Regions from separate parts of the Butyrivibrio proteoclasticus B316 genome, predicted to be linked through region 2. Evidence: predicted binding sites of a transcription regulator. Region 2 holds the regulator's gene; each other region holds the start of a gene.
The links. The regulator HrcA, encoded in region 2, represses chaperone genes, less so after heat shock. The targets are predictions, from matches to a motif close to TGTTAGCACTCNNNNNNNNNGAGTGCTAACA.
Positions count from the first base shown of each region.

Region 1: htpG (molecular chaperone HtpG) is a predicted target of HrcA. The motif match lies at 1,930-1,960, and genes of this name have one in related genera.
Region 3: BPR_RS06065 (co-chaperone GroES) is a predicted target of HrcA. The motif match lies at 3,218-3,248, and genes of this name have one in related genera.

Region 1 covers NC_014387.1:2,745,838-2,751,758, forward strand. The annotation lists gene htpG (molecular chaperone HtpG) at 1-1,826, opposite strand, end outside; gene BPR_RS11390 (GGDEF domain-containing protein) at 2,088-3,950, shown strand; gene BPR_RS11395 (peptidylprolyl isomerase) at 3,972-5,042, opposite strand; gene BPR_RS11400 (NAD(P)/FAD-dependent oxidoreductase) at 5,217-5,921, opposite strand, start outside.
Region 2 covers NC_014387.1:3,204,126-3,210,046, forward strand. The annotation lists gene dnaK (molecular chaperone DnaK) at 1-545, opposite strand, end outside; gene grpE (nucleotide exchange factor GrpE) at 626-1,327, opposite strand; gene hrcA (heat-inducible transcriptional repressor HrcA) at 1,375-2,406, opposite strand; gene BPR_RS13350 (fibronectin type III domain-containing protein) at 2,624-3,427, opposite strand; gene BPR_RS21475 (S8 family serine peptidase) at 3,417-5,921, opposite strand, start outside.
Region 3 covers NC_014387.1:1,466,600-1,472,520, reverse strand. The annotation lists gene BPR_RS06075 (efflux RND transporter permease subunit) at 1-982, opposite strand, end outside; gene groL (chaperonin GroEL) at 1,152-2,777, opposite strand; gene BPR_RS06065 (co-chaperone GroES) at 2,892-3,176, opposite strand; gene BPR_RS06060 (SIMPL domain-containing protein) at 3,291-4,040, opposite strand; gene BPR_RS06055 (hypothetical protein) at 4,248-4,664, shown strand; gene BPR_RS06050 (metallophosphoesterase family protein) at 4,950-5,840, opposite strand; gene BPR_RS06045 (ABC transporter ATP-binding protein) at 5,907-5,921, opposite strand, start outside.

The DNA.
Region 1 (5,921 bases), 460 kb from region 2:
TCCTTAAGTTTCTCAAGCTTAACAGTGAGCTTGTCATTCTTAAGAGCCTTCTTGATCTTCTCAGATAACTCTTTTTCCTTCTCTTCAAGTTCAGCCTGAGCCTTCTTGGAAGTCTTGGACTTAAATGTATCTGTAAGGTCTGCATCAATTCTTGCAAAGCGGATACCTTCATTCTTGCTCTCAAGCTGCTGCATGAAAGGAACATCGATGTTGTGGTTCATGATGAAAGCTTCCATCTTCTGAGCCTTGAACATCTTGATGTACTGGCTCTGCTGCTGTTCGTCTGTTACATAGTAGATTGTGCGAGGCTCTTTGTCCTCATCCTTCTTGTCAGAAGCTGTGTCAGCAGCTTTCTCATCTGCACCATTTTCTGCCTTAACAGGATTTCCATCAGCATCTAAAACTTCTGCCTCTACCTTCTCGCCGTTCTCGCCGACAGCCTCTTCCTTGGCAGCCTCTTCCTCAGCCTCCTTGTTGATTTGGAGAGCCTCAGGTGTTGTAAGATACTTGCCATCAAGATTCTTGAAGAGGATATAATCTGTCATCTTCTCGCAGAACTTGTCGTCACGAAGGCAACCATATTTGATGAATGGACTAATGTCATCCCAGTATTTGTCATAGTTTTCTTTATCAGTCTTGCAAAGGCCGGCAAGCTTCTCTGCTACCTTCTTGCTGATGTATTCAGAAATCTTCTTGACAAAGCCGTCATTCTGAAGTGCTGATCTTGATACATTAAGAGGAAGATCAGGACAGTCAATAACACCCTTTAAGAGCATCAGATACTCAGGAATTACTTCCTTGATGTTATCAGCGATAAATACCTGGCTATTGTACAGTTTGATAGTTCCCTCGATTGACTCAAACTCCATGTTGATCTTAGGGAAGTAGAGAATACCCTTTAAGTTGAAAGGATAGTCCATGTTAAGGTGGATCCAGAAAAGAGGCTCCTTATAATCGCGGAATACCTTTCTGTAGAATTCCTTGTATTCTTCGTCAGTACAATCCTTAGGTGTCTTAGCCCAAAGAGGATGTGTATCATTGAGAAGCTGAGGGCGTCTCTTGATCTTGAGTTTTTTCTCTTCTTCCTTGGCCTCTTCTCCCTCTTTGGCTTCCTTCTTTTCAGGCTCTATAACCTCGATAACAACGTCGTCATCACGTTTTTCTGATTCCGCTATTGTCTCTGTGCCTTCTTCGTTCTCTTTGGATAAATAGATTTCATAAGGCATGAATGAGCAGTACTTCTCAATTACTTCTCTAGCCTTATACTCATTGCAGAACTCAAGGCAGTCCTCTGAGAGGTGAAGTGTGATTGTTGTACCAACTTCCTTCTTGTCACCGTCTTCCATTTCGAAGTCTGATCCGCCATCGCATGTCCAGTGAACAGAAGCTGCATCTGATTTGTATGAAAGTGTATCGATATCTACATAATCAGATACCATGAATGTTGAATAGAAACCAAGTCCGAAATGTCCAATGATCTGATCAGCATTGGCCTTATCTTTATACTTGTTGAGGAAATCAGTAGCACCTGAGAAAGCCACCTGGTTGATGTATTCCTCAACCTCTTCGGCTGTCATACCGATACCGTTATCTGTAATCTTGATCGTCTTATCTTTATCGTTGAGCACAACGTCTACACGAGGCTTGAAGCCATCCGGAAGTGTGTACTCACCCATCATATCCATCTTGCGGATCTTTGTGATAGCATCGCAAGCATTTGAAATAACTTCTCTGTAAAAAATATCATGATCCGAATACAACCATTTCTTGATGATAGGGAACATGTTCTCGCTGTTAATTGAAAGATTACCTTTTTTTGAAGCCATAATTCTCACTCCTTTTATGTTTTATACGTAATCAAATTTCTACTAGTCCAGCATTTGACTACAAAAAAAATTGTATTCCCGCCATGACTAAAAGTCAATAAAAAATTAGCACTCAACTCAAAAGAGTGCTAACAAACTTTTATGTCATCTTTTTCTCGCAAAATAACTCTATTGTATTAAAGGAAAAATAATATAAAATGAATATGGGAAATTAGCACTGCTATGTAAAGTGCTACTCAAGTAGGGGGACAGTCAGATACAATGATCAATGGTAAAAAAATAGTAGCTCTTTGTACTTACAGAATATACGGAGCTCCTGAATTTGCTTTTCTTTCCGAGCTTGGAAGGCTCTTATCTGAAGAAGACTATTTTCTATTCATATATGCCATGAATTCCGAAATAGGAATCGTGGAAGACTCTTCTCCTGAAGTAGAAGTCTTTAATCTGATCCCGTACGATAAAGTTGACGTTGTAGTGATCATGAACGAGAAGATCAAAAACCGCAGCGTCATACAGAATATCATAGATAAATCAAGTGCTAACGATGTACCTGTTCTCGTTGTTGATGGTGAATTCGATCATGTAGCAACTGTCCGTTTCGACTACGCAGGAGGCTTTGAAAAAGTAGTAAGACACATGATCGAAGATCACAAGGTGCAAAAGCCTCATTTCATGGCAGGGCACAGAAACAATGTCTTTTCCAATGAAAGAATTGAAGTATTCAAAAAGGTCCTTGCAGAAAACAACATGCCCTTTGATGAGAGCATGATAAGCTACGGCGATTTCTGGGCTTTTCCCTGTCGGGCAGCAACAGCAGAACTGCTTAAGCGAAAAGAGCTTCCGGATTCGATCATCTGTGCCAATGATATCATGGCCATAAATGTATGTGATGTCCTTAAAGAGGCTGGCATAAAAGTTCCCGATGATATCCTTGTTTCCGGATTTGATGGGCTTGATGAAGCTTTTATCTCATCTCCCGGCATAACCACTGCAATCTGTGACAATGGCGAATTGGCACACACAGTGATCGAAGCTCTTTCAAACATTTTTTCCGGTGACCGCTATACATCCAAGTGGATACAACCTGTTTTTATCCCTAACGAATCCTGTGGATGTCTGCGAAAAGACCTTCATGTTACAGCGGCAGTCGGTGAACTTAATAATCTCTTTTACCATCACGAAGATGAAATACATGCAATGCAGGCTATTATTTCCAAGATGCTTATGAGCAAAGATGTCAAAAAAAGTATTCGCCATCTGAAAGAAAACCACGCCAAGCATGCTCAGGTTGTCGTTGAAAAATCATGCTTTGATTTTGAGAACAACTATTTTTATGATGATGTTGAAAAGGGCGATAAAATTGTAGTTTTTGATTCTTACAGTGATTCAGAGGATTCTTATGCCTACGATCCCAAGTCAATTGTTCCTCACTTAGAAGAAATAATGGAAGCAGGTTATCCTCTTATATTTAACAGTCTTGTTTACATGGATAAGTGTCCGGGGTTTGTGTGCTATTCATATCCCAGACGCATGCTTATAGATTATAACCAGACGCCTAATCTTACCAATTGCTTTGAGATGAGTATCGGTGGATATGTTGTGAATATGTACCAGAAATATCTGCGGGACAAGCTTCAAAGAATGTATCAGAACGATGCTCTTACAGGACTATACAACAGGCTCGCCTTCAGATCTATTACAAGTGAGATTTTCTCCCATGAGTCCAACATTGGTCAGAAAATCACGGTCATTATGCTCGATCTCAACGGTCTCAAGCAGATCAACGACAATCTAGGTCACATGGCCGGAGACAAGGCTATAACGGCAGTTGCAACAGCTCTAAAAGATTCCTGTCCTGAAAAAGCAATATGCGTAAGAACCGGCGGAGATGAGCTTCTTAGCCTTATAGTTGGTGATTGCAACGTTGACAGCATTCAAAAAGACATCAAAGAAAAAATGGCAGAATACAGTAAAACTTACGGTTTTGATGTGTCCGCAAGCGTTGGTGTCTATTCAACTATTTACGAAAACGGCATGGACATCAATAAAGTTATAAACATTGCCGATGAACGCATGTATGAAATGAAACGCAGAATTAAATCTAAAAAAAGCGGTAGTCTATGATCTTCATAAACTACCGTTTTTTTATCCAAAATATTCAGTATATACATTCCATAGTGAACTGGTATTTACATTGTCATCACCTGTGACAGTAATTGAATCCCACAGTTCCTCGTTGAGTTCCTTGGTCAGTGTGTCGACATAGGCATCGTACTGTTCTCCAAAGACTTCTCTTTTCCTCTCGGCTACGATCCTGACCTTGTTATATTCAGTCTCTTCTCTATTGAAGGTGGTGACGCACTTGATTATAACGTATCCGTCATTAACTTCAACCACATCGCTCACCTCGTCGGTGCCAAGGTTAAAGGCTACTGTCTCATAGGCTTCCTCCATTTCTCCCTTTCCAAAAGAGATTGTGGATTCCTCCGCCTCATTGTATTCCGACATGAGCTCTTCAAAGCTTGCTCCGTCAAGAAACTGGTTTCTGATGCTCTTAGCTTTAAGGTAAACAGTGTTCTTGGCTGTGTCATTAAAAGGAACTTTTTCGCCTGACGCATTAAGATCATAGGTTTTCAAAAAAATCTGTTCAACAGTGATAGTTCTGGCCTCATCATCACTTATCTCAGGATTGATATCTCTGATAATGTAGTCGTAGAGCTTATCAGCAAGGGCATATTCAGAATATATCCTGAAAACATCCTCCTGAGTTATTCCCTTCATAGCTTCGATTTCTTCAGGTGTAAGGGACTCATAGTAAGTAGCTGCCGCCTCTCGTGCCATCGACAACTCATTATCATCAAGTACAATTCCCATTTCACCCGCTAAAAGATTCATTGCCTTGATCTGTGCAACCTTGGCAAGGATAGACTCCTTGAGCTGCTGTGCAACAGTTCCGTCATCCGTCTGTGTCTCCCAGATTTCTCTGCCAAAAGTGCCCTCATAGCCATTCTGAGTATTGATCAGATATGCCATGATTTCCTGTATACTACATACAGAATCTTCTATTCTGAAGATCTCATCATCCGAAAAGCCTGTAGTAAACACAACTTTTCTGGTTCCATCAAGGCTTCCGCAGGCCGTCAAAGATACTACCAGAATCATTCCAATAAGGATCATCGATATTCTTTTTATATGTATAGTTGCAATCCTGTCCATATATCCCCTAAGCCTTGGCGGTAAAGTAACTTATGATCTGACGGAATATATGTTCAAATAGTCTCGATTTTGGTTCTACGAAGATAAGACAAATCCATTGATTTGGCTTATCGCAGTGTCCAGAGCCATGAGAGACGTTGTACATATATCCGGAAGATCATGCAGTTGATCGCATTACCCTAAAGAATTGATGATTGAGCGAGCTACGCAGAGTCCGTTGGCACTTGCCTGCTGAAGTCCGCGAGTAACACCTGCTCCATCGCCGATAGCGCGAAGTCCCTTTATGCTGGTCTCAAAATCCTTATTTACTATAACTTTATTGGAGTAGAACTTGACTTCTACACCATACAAAAGAGTCTCATCTGAAGCAATACCCGGCGTAACCTTATCAAGAGCCTGGATCATCTCATCAAGATCCACCATGATTCTGTGTGGGAATACAAGTGAAAGATCTCCGGGAACTGCATCCTTAAGTGTAGGGATCAGGTTATTTCTGCATAGTCTCTCTTCTGTTGTTCTCCTGCCTCGTCTGAAATCTCCGTAAGTCTGAACAAGTATTTTTCCACCACAGAGCATATTTGAAAGCTCTGCAATCTTTTTACCATATTCTATAGGTGTCTTGAAAGGCTTTGTGAAATTCTTGGACACCAAAAGAGCAAAGTTCGTGTTGTTAGTCTTGAACTCTTTTCCCTTATAAGCATGTCCGTTAACTACTGCAAGACCATTCTCATAGTACTCTGTAGCAACCTCTCCGGATGGATTGGTACAGAAAGTACGAACCTTGTCGTCAAAAGTTGGAGTGTGATAAATGAGCTTGGCCTCATAGAGGTTCTCGTTGAGGAACTGCATAACTTCATCACGCACCTCAACTCTGACTCC
Region 2 (5,921 bases):
ATATCAATGATAGATACATCGAATGTACCACCACCAAGGTCATAAACCATGATCTTCTGTTCTTTTTCATTATCAAGACCATAAGCAAGAGCTGCTGCTGTAGGCTCGTTGATAATTCTCTTAACCTCAAGACCTGCAATCTTACCTGCATCCTTAGTTGCCTGACGCTGTGCATCATTGAAATATGCAGGAACTGTGATAACTGCCTCTGTTACTTTTTCGCCGAGATACTGCTCTGCATCAGCCTTCAGCTTCTGAAGAATCATAGCTGAAATCTGCTGAGGAGAATACTTCTTGCCATCAATTGTACGACCATTGTCTGTACCCATATCTCTCTTAATTGAAGCAATTGTATTATCTGCATTAGTTACTGCCTGACGCTTAGCAGGCTCACCTACTATTCTCTCTCCATTCTTTGTAAAAGCTACGATAGAAGGTGTTGTTCTTGCGCCTTCAGCGTTAGCGATAACTGTAGGCTGTCCGCCTTCCATAACTGCTACGCAGCTATTTGTTGTACCAAGATCGATACCGATAATCTTACTCATCTTATTTTCCTCCGTTTATTTGAATAATGTACAAATCATCTGAATTTTCGGATTGCTTAATTGCTGCAATCCTATATCACTTATTGTGCAACAGCTACCATGCTATGTCTGAGCACGGTGTCGTGGAATTTATATCCCTTTTGAAGTTCCTGTGCAACTATTCCTGATTCATATTCTCCACTTTCTACCTGCATTACTGCATTGTGAAGATTTGGATCAAACTCTTTACCCACAGCTTCAATCGGGGTTACCCCAAGATTTTCAAGCTCTGTAACAAGCTGCTTGTAAATCTTGTTCATGCCTTCTGCAAAAGCTCCATCTTTTTCATTTTCTGGAACTGCTGCAAGGCCTCTCTCAAAATTGTCTATAACAGGAAGAAGCTTCTCTAATACATTACTCTGACCCTGCTCAAACATCTGAGCCTTCTCTTTGTCAGTTCTCTTCCTGAAGTTATCGAACTCAGCCATCTGTCTCATGACACGGTCATTAAGCTCGTCAACTTTTTCTTTAAGTGGATCTTTCTTGTCCTTCTTGGCGAAAGGATTCTTTTTCTTGTGTTCCTTGCCTTCGGCATTGTCTTCAGAAGTCTTATCTTCAGCTGTATCCTCAGATGTCTCTTCAGCTACAGTCTCTGTCTCAGCAGCACTATCTGCTGCCTCGTCAGCCTTTTTATCTGTAGCCTCAGCCTTCTCTTTGGCTTCAGCCTCAAGTTCTTCCATGATATTCTCAAGGACTTCTTTGTCCTGCTCGCTTACAGGCTTGTTCTTGTCTGTGTTACTCAAATCAACTGCCTCCTATACAAATCTTTCTATCTCAAAATGCACATTTGCTAATCCTTCTTATACAGATCATCAAGCGCATGCCTCATATTCTTAAGTGTAGTGATTACCTTGTCGTAATCCATTCTCTTAGGTCCGATGATACCAACTGTACCCTTCATTCCATCTCCGAGCTCATATGTTGCTGTTACAACACTGCAATCCTTCATGGCCTGGACAGGAGTTTCATTACCTATGTATACCTGAATTCCAGTCTCCTCGGCGTCTGCTGAAAGAGTTCCCTCTACGATACTGGACAAGTCCTTGGTATCTTCAAAGGTACTGATCAATTCGCTGGCCTTGGCAGAATCTGTAAGCTCCGGATACTTGAAAATATTCATCGTACCACTTGTATATATCTGAAGATCCTCATCTGCTGTAATTGACTCTGCTGCTGCATCTATAACATTGCCGATGATCTCACTATGGATTCCCGCTTCCTGCTTGACTGCAGCTATTAATCCAAGATTTATGTCCTCAACAGCAAGTCCGTCAAGTCTGGTATTCATCAAGATGTTAAGCTTGAGCATCGTAGCATCATCAAGTACTTCCTCTACAGTGATGATCTTGTTCTTGATAACATTGCCTTCTATCACTATGGTTGCCAACAGATGTTCATCATCAACCTTGGATATCTGTATGAATTTAAGTTTATTCTTCCTGATCTGAGGAGCAGAGATCATAGTGGCGTAATTCGTATCAACTGCAAGAGTCTTGGCCACCTGCTTGAGAAGATTCTCAAGCTTCTCTTCCTTATCAAGAAGCATTTCCTTCATGTTCTCAACTTCAGCTTCCTTGTCCCTGAGCATCTCATCAACATATACTCTGTAGCCCATATCTGATGGAATACGTCCGGCTGAGGTGTGCGGCTGAATTATAAGCCCCATCTCTTCAAGGTCTGCCATTTCATTACGTATTGTAGCTGAGCTAAGGTTAAGGTCTGTATATTTGGAAATCGTTCTACTGCCAACAGGCTCTCCCGTTTCCAAATAATTCTTGACTATAGCATGAAGTATTTTTCTTTTTCTCTCGTCTAATTCCATAAGCCCTTCCTCTGTAATCACCGGTAAATTCATTGGAATGGTATTGATTTTTGAAGTGTTAGCACTCACTTCATTTGAGTGCTAACATCTTCTGTATCATAAGTTATCACTATGAAGCTCACATGTCAACCTTGCTTTTATAAAATAAATGTTAATAGTCTTTTTTCATAGAAATAGGAGCCTGCTAAAAGCAAGCTCCTACTTATTAACTAATATATCAGCCGCCTAATTTCTCAAGCAGACCTTTAACTTTTATAGATACTGGAGCAGATGGCTCAGAATAAACTTTTTCCTTGCCCTGCTTCTGGTAAGCCTTAACCTGGAAATAATATGTTCTGTTCTTGTTTACCCATAAGTTATTGTAGCTGTTTCCAGAAGTTGAACCAAGCACTTTATATGTTCCATTTTCTGACTCAGCACGGTAAACTGTGTAGCCATCAGCACCCGGAACTTCATCCCATGATACATCTACTCCGATAAGTCCCTGTGTAGCCTGAACATTTGCAGGAGCTACAAGCTTAGGTCTTCCAACCTCAACCGTATCATCAAGTACAACATTTGTCAAAACATCTTTATCGCCATCACTTATCTGGAATACTTCTGTTTTAAATGTAGTACTCTGGCTCTCAATTCCAGGTTTAACATAGAATGTAAGTGTTAAAAGAGATCCCTTAACATACTTGCCTTCATCATGTACGAATGCGAAAGAAACACCTGTCTGGTCGCCTTCCTTATAATCCTTGTTGAAGTCTCTTTCGCTGAAATTGACGTTTCCCTTACCCTGTGCAAGTGTGAGAACTTCAGGATCATATAAAACTGCTATTCTTCCATCAGTAACTCTTGTTTTATCAAACTTAAGTTCATATGTAACAACAGGATTGCTTTCCTTACCTGATACACTTGTAACTGTATGAATTGGTTCGCTGTCAGCCGCATGTGCTGTTGTTGCAGGCAGTCCAGCGAAAAGAATAAGTGAAGTCATTCCGAGAACGAAAGCTTTTTTAATAGACTTAATCATCATTCTCTCCTCCTTCTGTAGTTTCTTCTGAAGCTGCATCTGCAGATGAATCTGAGCTTTCTGCACTAGCTTCTACACTAGCCTCATCGGCTGAATTATCTTTTTTCTCATCGTTAATATCATAGAATATTTCTTCAGATGAATCCTCATCAGCTTCATCAACTGCTGTTTCATCTACAGAAGAATTATCTGTGCTTGCATCCTCAACGGACTCATCATCAGGATCTTCTGTGCCATTCCAGCCGCCGCGCTTTGTAACTGTTACTTTTACTTCAGCTGAAAGATGATTGCCATCCTTATCAGTAGCAACTGTTGTAGCTGTTACTACAGCTGTTCCTTCCTTAACACCTGTGATGACACCGTTTGCATTTACTGTTGCAACGCTCTCATCAGAAGATGTCCATTCTACTCCGTCATAGCCTTCTTCAAGCCACTTAGGACCAACTGTTGCAACTACCTGTGTTCTAGAGCGCTCTCTTACAGATACTTCTGTCTTATCCAAAGTGATCTCTGTTACAAACTTAGTATCAGCATGACCTGTGTTATTGAAACGATATACAGATGTATTCAAAGCATAGTCAAATACTTCTACATAGAAAACATCTTCAGGAGCATCAATAGTAACTACAGAATCAACACCCTTTTCAAGCTGGTTAACAGCATATCTGCTAACGATATCGCCATTTCTGTTAAGTATAAGAACAGATGATACATATCTGTTATCATAAACAGAAATATTGTACTTGCCATCTTCATTCTGAGCAGCACCTACAATTTCAGGCTCAGTATTATCGATAGCAATAGGTGTTGTAAGGTAAAGTCCCTTACCCTTAAGTGTAGTTGGATCTTCTACATTATCATAGTAGCTTGGAACTGCCTCAAGTGTAACATCAACTTCTACACCATCTTCAAGAGCATTACCATCCTTATCAGTTCCTTTCCACATGAGATCAAGATACTGGATGTAATTCTCCCACTGGCCCTGATAAATGAATGCTGCATAGTTCTCAAGCTGAGTATCCTCGTAGTAAACTTCTCCAGTATTTCTGTCTGTGATAGACATGATAACTCTGCTTGCATTTCTGATAAGTGAGTAGTACATACTTCCAAGTGCTGTTCCATTCTGTGAGCTGATAGCATTTCTGTCAGGAACATACTGAGCATCATCAGTAACAAGATTAGGAATAAAGTACATCTCGTTTTCAGATGAGTAATCACCTAATGGGTACACTGACAGGAAGTTAGTCTTGGAGATACCTGTATATGTCTGTGCGCTGTACGCAGGATTGTGTACGCTCTCTTCAAAGTCAAAGTCTTCAAACATTGAAGAATCCATCCAGCTTCCATAGAAAGCAAGGAAAGGAACTGAGAGATCCACATTACCCTTTACATATACGAAACCATCTACATAAATACCATTCTCAAAGCCTGCAAGATATTCTCTGTCAGCGTCTGAAAGATTGATATTTACATTAACTGTAGTCTGATCTGTAACTCTTACAACCTCAAGTCCAAGATTTGCAACATCTGACTTGCCATTCAAAACCTTACCAAACAGATATACGTCCTTAGTATTAAGAACTCCATCATCATTCAGATCAAAGTAATCCTGATTCTGATCAATAACCTGATTCTCAGCTGAATCATTTATTACCTGAAGTAATGCCTTTCTGTCGTCTTTGTTAACTGTACCATCGGCATTGATGTCATATACAAGTGCTGTATCACTAGCAGAAAGAGAAACAGAAGGATTAAGTACATGTGATGATCCTGCAAAATATGTGATACCGCTCTGTTCATAGAGCTGCTCAGTCATTACTGTAGAGTCAAGTACATAGTACTGAGGAACATCTGTCATGTTGTAAACATCAAAAGCAAAACTATAATTTCCGCTCTTCTCAGGATCTTCGCCGAGAACAACCTTAACCTTACCATCGTTTCCAGCCTTGTCTCCTACAAGAACATATGAAGGAGTAGAAACTGCGTTATATACATTTGCAAGACCTGCACCCTGTGATCTAGGTGAGAACTCAGGAGCGCTAGGATCGTTATCCTCGTGAAGAGGAATAGCTGTACTCATGAGAAGTGTCTGTGCCAGTGTACGAACGGAAAGACCTGTCTTGTCTGCAAGTCCATTTTCACGGATATACTGTTCTACAAGTGCACTCTGACCTGAAATAGAAGGAGCAGCCATTGAAGTTCCGCTCATCAGACCATATGTACCACCGTCTCTTGTTGAATAGATGTTTCCACCAGGTGCTGTAATCTCAGGCTTAAGATCAAGAGAACTTGGAACACCATATGATGAGAAATCACTCATTGTATATCCATCAGATGTATCTGTCTTAACGCCAATCTTGGAAGAAACAGTGATTGTTCCCGCAAAAGCATTATCTGCTATCTGCTCAGAATCAGCTGCAATTATCTGTGCATCTGCAAGAGTGATCGATACTGCAGGAATAACAGCTGTGCTGCCCTGAAGTGTCATGCTGATCGT
Region 3 (5,921 bases), 1.7 Mb from region 2:
GGGTTTTCTCCATCAGACCTGCGAAAAGCATTATAATTCCGGGCATTAGTAAAAATACTGATAAAAGGCTCAGCAAAATAGCCTTGATCAGTACTATTCCCATGTCCCTGCCTATTCCAAACTGCATGAACAGCATTGCTATAAGACCGCCGATTGTGGTAAGAGAACTTCCCGATATTTCCGGAATTGATTTGGATAAAGCAACAATACAGGCCTCACGATAAGGAAGCTCTGCATGCTCTTCCTTGTACCTGTTCAGGAAAATAACGGCATAGTCAACCGAAAGGGCCAGCTGAAGTACTATAGTTACAGAATCAGAAACAAAAGAGATAGTTCCAAGAAGGAAGTTGGTTCCCATCTGCACAAGTGCAGCACTTCCAAAGGTCAAAAGAAGAACAGGCACTTCTGCATAAGCCTGCGATGTCAAAAGAAGGACACCTACAACTACAAATACAACAAGAACTGATATTACACTCATCTCCTGATTTATCAGTTCGGACTGGGTATCACCAAGTGTTGTTGACAGGTAACAATCATAGTTTTCAAAGTATTCTTTGACCTTTTCAAGTAGTTCAAGACATGTATCATCTTTTTCATCATAGTCAAAGGTTATGTTAAAAAGTGCAGAGCCATTATTATAATGCTTATCAGAATCATCAAGTTCTGCAGAAAAAATACCATCCATGTTTTCAAGGTCTTCCTGAATGAGAAGCGCCTGATCATAAGAAATATTAGCCACCATAACCTTGGTGGATCCATAGGTGGTAAACTGTTCTTCCATAAGCTTGAGGCCGCGCCACGTTTCAGAGGTTTCAGGCAGATACTCAGACAACTGGTTTTCTACACTTACCCAGTTTCTGGAAATTGCCGCGAATATACATAAAATCGCATATATCAAGAAGAAAAGATTGCGCTTATCGACAATAAAAGCGCAGATTTTCAGCATTACGCTGTTCCCGCCCTTGGCTTCACTGTTTTCCATTTTCATCTCCCCCGAAAATTTAAACAAGACTTCACTAAATATTGTATACCTTTTAAAAAGTCGGGGCAAGATATTGAAAAACATGATGCAAAAATCACGTGAAGATTATCTATGAATCAAAGGAGCCAGAGTCGCGAAAGACTCTGGCTCAATAAGGTCTACTATGAAATTACATTCCCATGCCCATTCCTGCGCCGCCTGCTGGCATTGGAGGAACTGGCTCTTTAACTGTTGCTACAGCAGCCTCTGTTGTAAGGAAGCTTGATGCAACAGATGTAGCGTTCTGAAGAGCTGAACGTGTAACCTTGGCAGGATCGATGATACCATCCTTAACCATGTCAACATACTCTTCTGTATATGCGTTGAAACCTACGCCCTGCTTAGACTCTTTAACCTTGTTAACGATAACTGATCCATCAAGACCTGCATTGTTAGCAATGTGGAATAAAGGAGCCTCAAGAGCCTTGAGAACAACCTTAGCACCTGTCTTCTCATCACCTTCAAGTGAATCAACAAGCTTGGCAACTTCCTTGGATGCGTGGATATAAGCTGAACCACCACCAAAGATGATACCCTCTTCTACAGCTGCTCTTGTAGCGTTAAGAGCATCTTCCATTCTGTACTTTGCTTCCTTCATCTCTGTCTCTGTAGCAGCACCTACTCTGATAACTGCAACACCGCCAGCGAGCTTAGCAAGTCTCTCCTGAAGCTTTTCTTTATCGAAATCAGATGTTGTATCCTCAATCTGCTTCTTGATCTGAGCAACTCTAGCCTTGATATCATCCTTGTTTCCAAGACCATCAACGATTGTTGTCTTCTCTTTTTCTACCTTGATGCTCTTAGCTCTTCCAAGGTCATCCATTGTTGTATCCTTAAGTTCAAGACCAAGGTCAGAAGAAATAACCTTACCGCCTGTAAGGATAGCGATATCTTCAAGCATAGCCTTTCTGCGGTCACCATAACCAGGTGCCTTAACAGCTACAACATTGAATGTTCCACGAAGCTTGTTAACGATAAGAGTTGTAAGAGCCTCGCCCTCAACATCCTCAGCGATGATAAGAAGCTTAGAACCTGTCTTAACAATCTGCTCAAGAAGAGGAAGGATATCCTGAATGTTAGAAATCTTCTTGTCTGTAATGAGAATGAATGGATCCTCAAGAGTAGCTTCCATCTTGTCCATATCTGTAGCCATGTAAGCTGAGATATATCCTCTGTCAAACTGCATACCTTCTACAAGGTCGAGCTCTGTCTGCATTGTCTTGGACTCTTCGATAGTGATAACGCCATCGTTAGAAACCTTCTCCATAGCATCAGCGATCATCTGACCAACTTCATCATCACCTGATGAAACTGCTGCAACTCTCATGATCTGCTCTTTACCCTTAACCTTGGTAGCCATCTTGCTGATTGATTCAACAGCTGCGTCTGTAGCCTTCTTCATACCCTTTCTGAGAACGATTGGATTAGCACCTGCTGCAAGGTTCTTGACACCTTCATTGATCATAGCCTGAGCAAGAACAGTAGCTGTTGTTGTACCATCACCGGCAACATCATTAGTCTTTGTAGCAACTTCCTTAACAAGCTGAGCGCCCATGTTCTCATAAGCATCCTCGAGCTCGATCTCTTTGGCAATTGTAACACCATCATTAGTGATTGTAGGAGCGCCATAGGACTTATCAAGGACTACGTTTCTACCCTTAGGTCCGATAGTTACTCTTACTGTATCTGCAAGCTTATTAACGCCTTCTACCATAGCTGTGCGGGCGTCTGCGCCGTACTTAATTGTCTTTGCCATTTTGATTTTCCTCCGAATTAATTCATATAAATTTACGAGTGTATGTTTGCATCCCGAGGTCAATTGATCATATGTGCAAGCACATGATCAATTGACTTCTGTCTGCTATATCACTCACTTAATAATTGCAAGAATATCATTCTGCTTAACAATGATGTATGTCTCATCATCAAGCTTAACTTCTGTTCCTGAATATTTAGAATAGATGACATTGTCACCCTTCTTAACCTGCATCTTAACTTCCTTGCCATCTACTATTCCGCCAGGACCAACAGCGATAACTTCTGCCTGCTGTGGCTTCTCCTTCTCAGCGCCAGGAAGAACGATTCCTGATTTAGTAGTCTCTTCAGCCTCAAGAGCCTTCAGTACAACTCTGTCTGCAAGTGGTTCTAACTTCATAATAAAGCCTCCTTATATATTAAAATCATAATTTTTAATCTTGTTAGCACTCTGTTTTATTGAGTGCTAATCTCTAAGAACTTATATTAGTGCTATTAATACAAAAAGTCAAGTTTATTTAAGGTCATACTCGAGCTTAACTGTAATAGATGCAGTTTTAAATCTTGATTCTGTATCAAAAGCTCCATCATAGGTATAGCTTCCTGTTCCTGAATTCTTGGCAGTAATCTGGAACACACCAAGACTTGAATTTTTGAGTTTTCCAAGCCCCGCACCAGTATTTTTGGCAATAATGTCAATTCTGTCCTTGGCATTAACTGAAGCCTTATCAATAAGATCAAGCTTAAGAGCATCAAGATCTGAATAATAATACTCGGGAGAACCTGAAGTCAGCTCAACTCCCTTATCAAGAAGACTTGAAATGTCGCGGGAAATTTTCTCAACTGTATCAAGATTTGAAGATGATACTGTAACGCTCTGTGTAAGTTCATATCCATCGGCAACAGATCCTATGTAGTTACCGTTATCATCATAATTATCATGGTATGTTCTGCGAATATCCACAGAGTCAAATACTATCTCATCATCACTTATGCCGTTGTCCTTAAGATATGTATTTACCATATCAGCATCTTTTTTGATCTCAGTATACGCTTCCTGTGAAGTCCACGCAGTTCTTGAAAAAGAACCTCTCCAGATGATGATATCAGACTCAAAATCAACGCTGGCACTTCCTGTAGCAGTGATTACATGTGTACTTTCAGACCTGAAATGCGAAAGTCCAAATGCCAGAGCTACGCAGCTCACCATAACGCTGATTCCGATAATAAGAGCACTAAGCCATGTGTTTTTCTTTTGTTCCATTTTTTACCTCCAAAAATACTTAATAAACACCCTTAAACAGTATACATCTATTTCAGCCTTTTTTAATCACTTTTTAATAGCGGTTTAATTGCAATTATAGGGCCTTTGCCCAATAATAATCGTAAGATATTGTAGTTATTTTGTCAGAAAAGGGATTTTCTGACGTTTGCAACTTGAGCAAACGCTTTACTCAAGGAGGTGACAAATATGAGCACTAATTTCTTTTCCAGTCTGTCCGGAAATTTTGATTATATGTCCAGTATGAGCGGACTGATTGGCGACTATGCCAGTATCAAGAATGGCTCCTACGGTTCCCTTATGAAATCCTATGTTAATAAAGTTGGTAATAAAACCGCTCTAAATGCATATAGAGAAACAGGCTCCACTACTGTCGCGTCAGATTCTTCTGATGCTAATACTGCGGCAATTAGTTCATCCAAGACCAAGACTATTCCAAAGTCAAGTTTTGTAGATAATATTGGAGGCTCCAAGAAGTCAGTATCTTCTGACAGCTACGCCAAATATAAATCTTCATGGCTCGATGATCAGTTGAAGCAATATGATAAAGATGCCAACAAAACAACTGCAGCTGATACATCCGTCTCCATGGATACAACTATCTAAGATATATGTAAACAAGAAAGCATGTTGCTTGCAACATGCTCGCGCCGAGCGCGGTTGCATTTATGCAACATTTACCTATCGCGCGAGTGCGCATCCATAGCGGAGCGTTTTTTATGATATAGGAATTTCGGAGAAATTTCCTATATCATAAAAAAACAAGAACTTGCTGACTGTTCCAAGCAACGTTGAAAGGATGCAAGTTCTTGTTTTTTTGAATTTTAATGAATTACGGCGCAGACGAAAACAAGTATTTCCAAGCTTTTCTCATAAGACAGGCGGCCCAGTTTACTCATCTGTGTGCGGTATTTCTTTGCCGTGCAGATCTATATAGTTTTCTTTTAATGCAATGGCCCAGTATTTTTCAGGAATATTTGGCCAGCGCACATTACCTCTTTCCTGCTCGCATAGTCTCATAGCACGCAAAAGAACTGTCTGATTAAGGTCTACTCCGGTTCTGATGGTATGCATACTAACAGCAGCCCAGGCAGGAGCATATTTGCTGATATCCGAAGACTTAAAGTCCCTTATGATCTCTTTTCTGTTATATTCCAGCTGAATATATTCTTCTTCCCAGCCCTTACTACTGCCGTGAAGAATGCAAAACTGCGTCTTTCCGTCATAATACCAGGGTATACCTACTGAACCGGGATTGATAGCTTTTTTCCCCCTGTAAACATAGGTCCCCTGAATATGAGTGTGTCCATGAACAAGGTAATTCCCCTTAAGATGTGTAAGAACCTTCTTAGTATTTCGCTTCTCTCTGTATAAAAGTTCATTTATCTGGCCGGGTGAGCCATGGCAATACTCAAATGACGGATACCCCTTCATTTCAAATTGTCCATAGCTTTGAAGAGATTCAAAAAAATCAAAATCCTTCTGTGTCAAATTCTCATAAGTATATAAAAGAGCTCCTGACGCAGAACCTTTTCTCCAGTTCCCTGCACCGCTTTTGTGATAATCCAGAAGATAATCTTCTCTGTTTCCTTTAATAATATAGGTATTAAAATACTGCTTGAGAACATATATCTTTTCCATCGTTTTCTGAGGACTCGGACAATCTGTGACATAGTCACCAAGGAGCATGAAGTTAGTAATTCCCCTGCCTACTGCATGATCAATGCACGCCTGCAGAGCGCTGTAATTACCATGTATATCGCTAAAAACTGCTATATCCATCAAATCCTCCGCTTAGCACATCTATATTTCAATTTGCTTATGATATGTGCTACTGCCGATCAAAAATCACCCAAATACCTG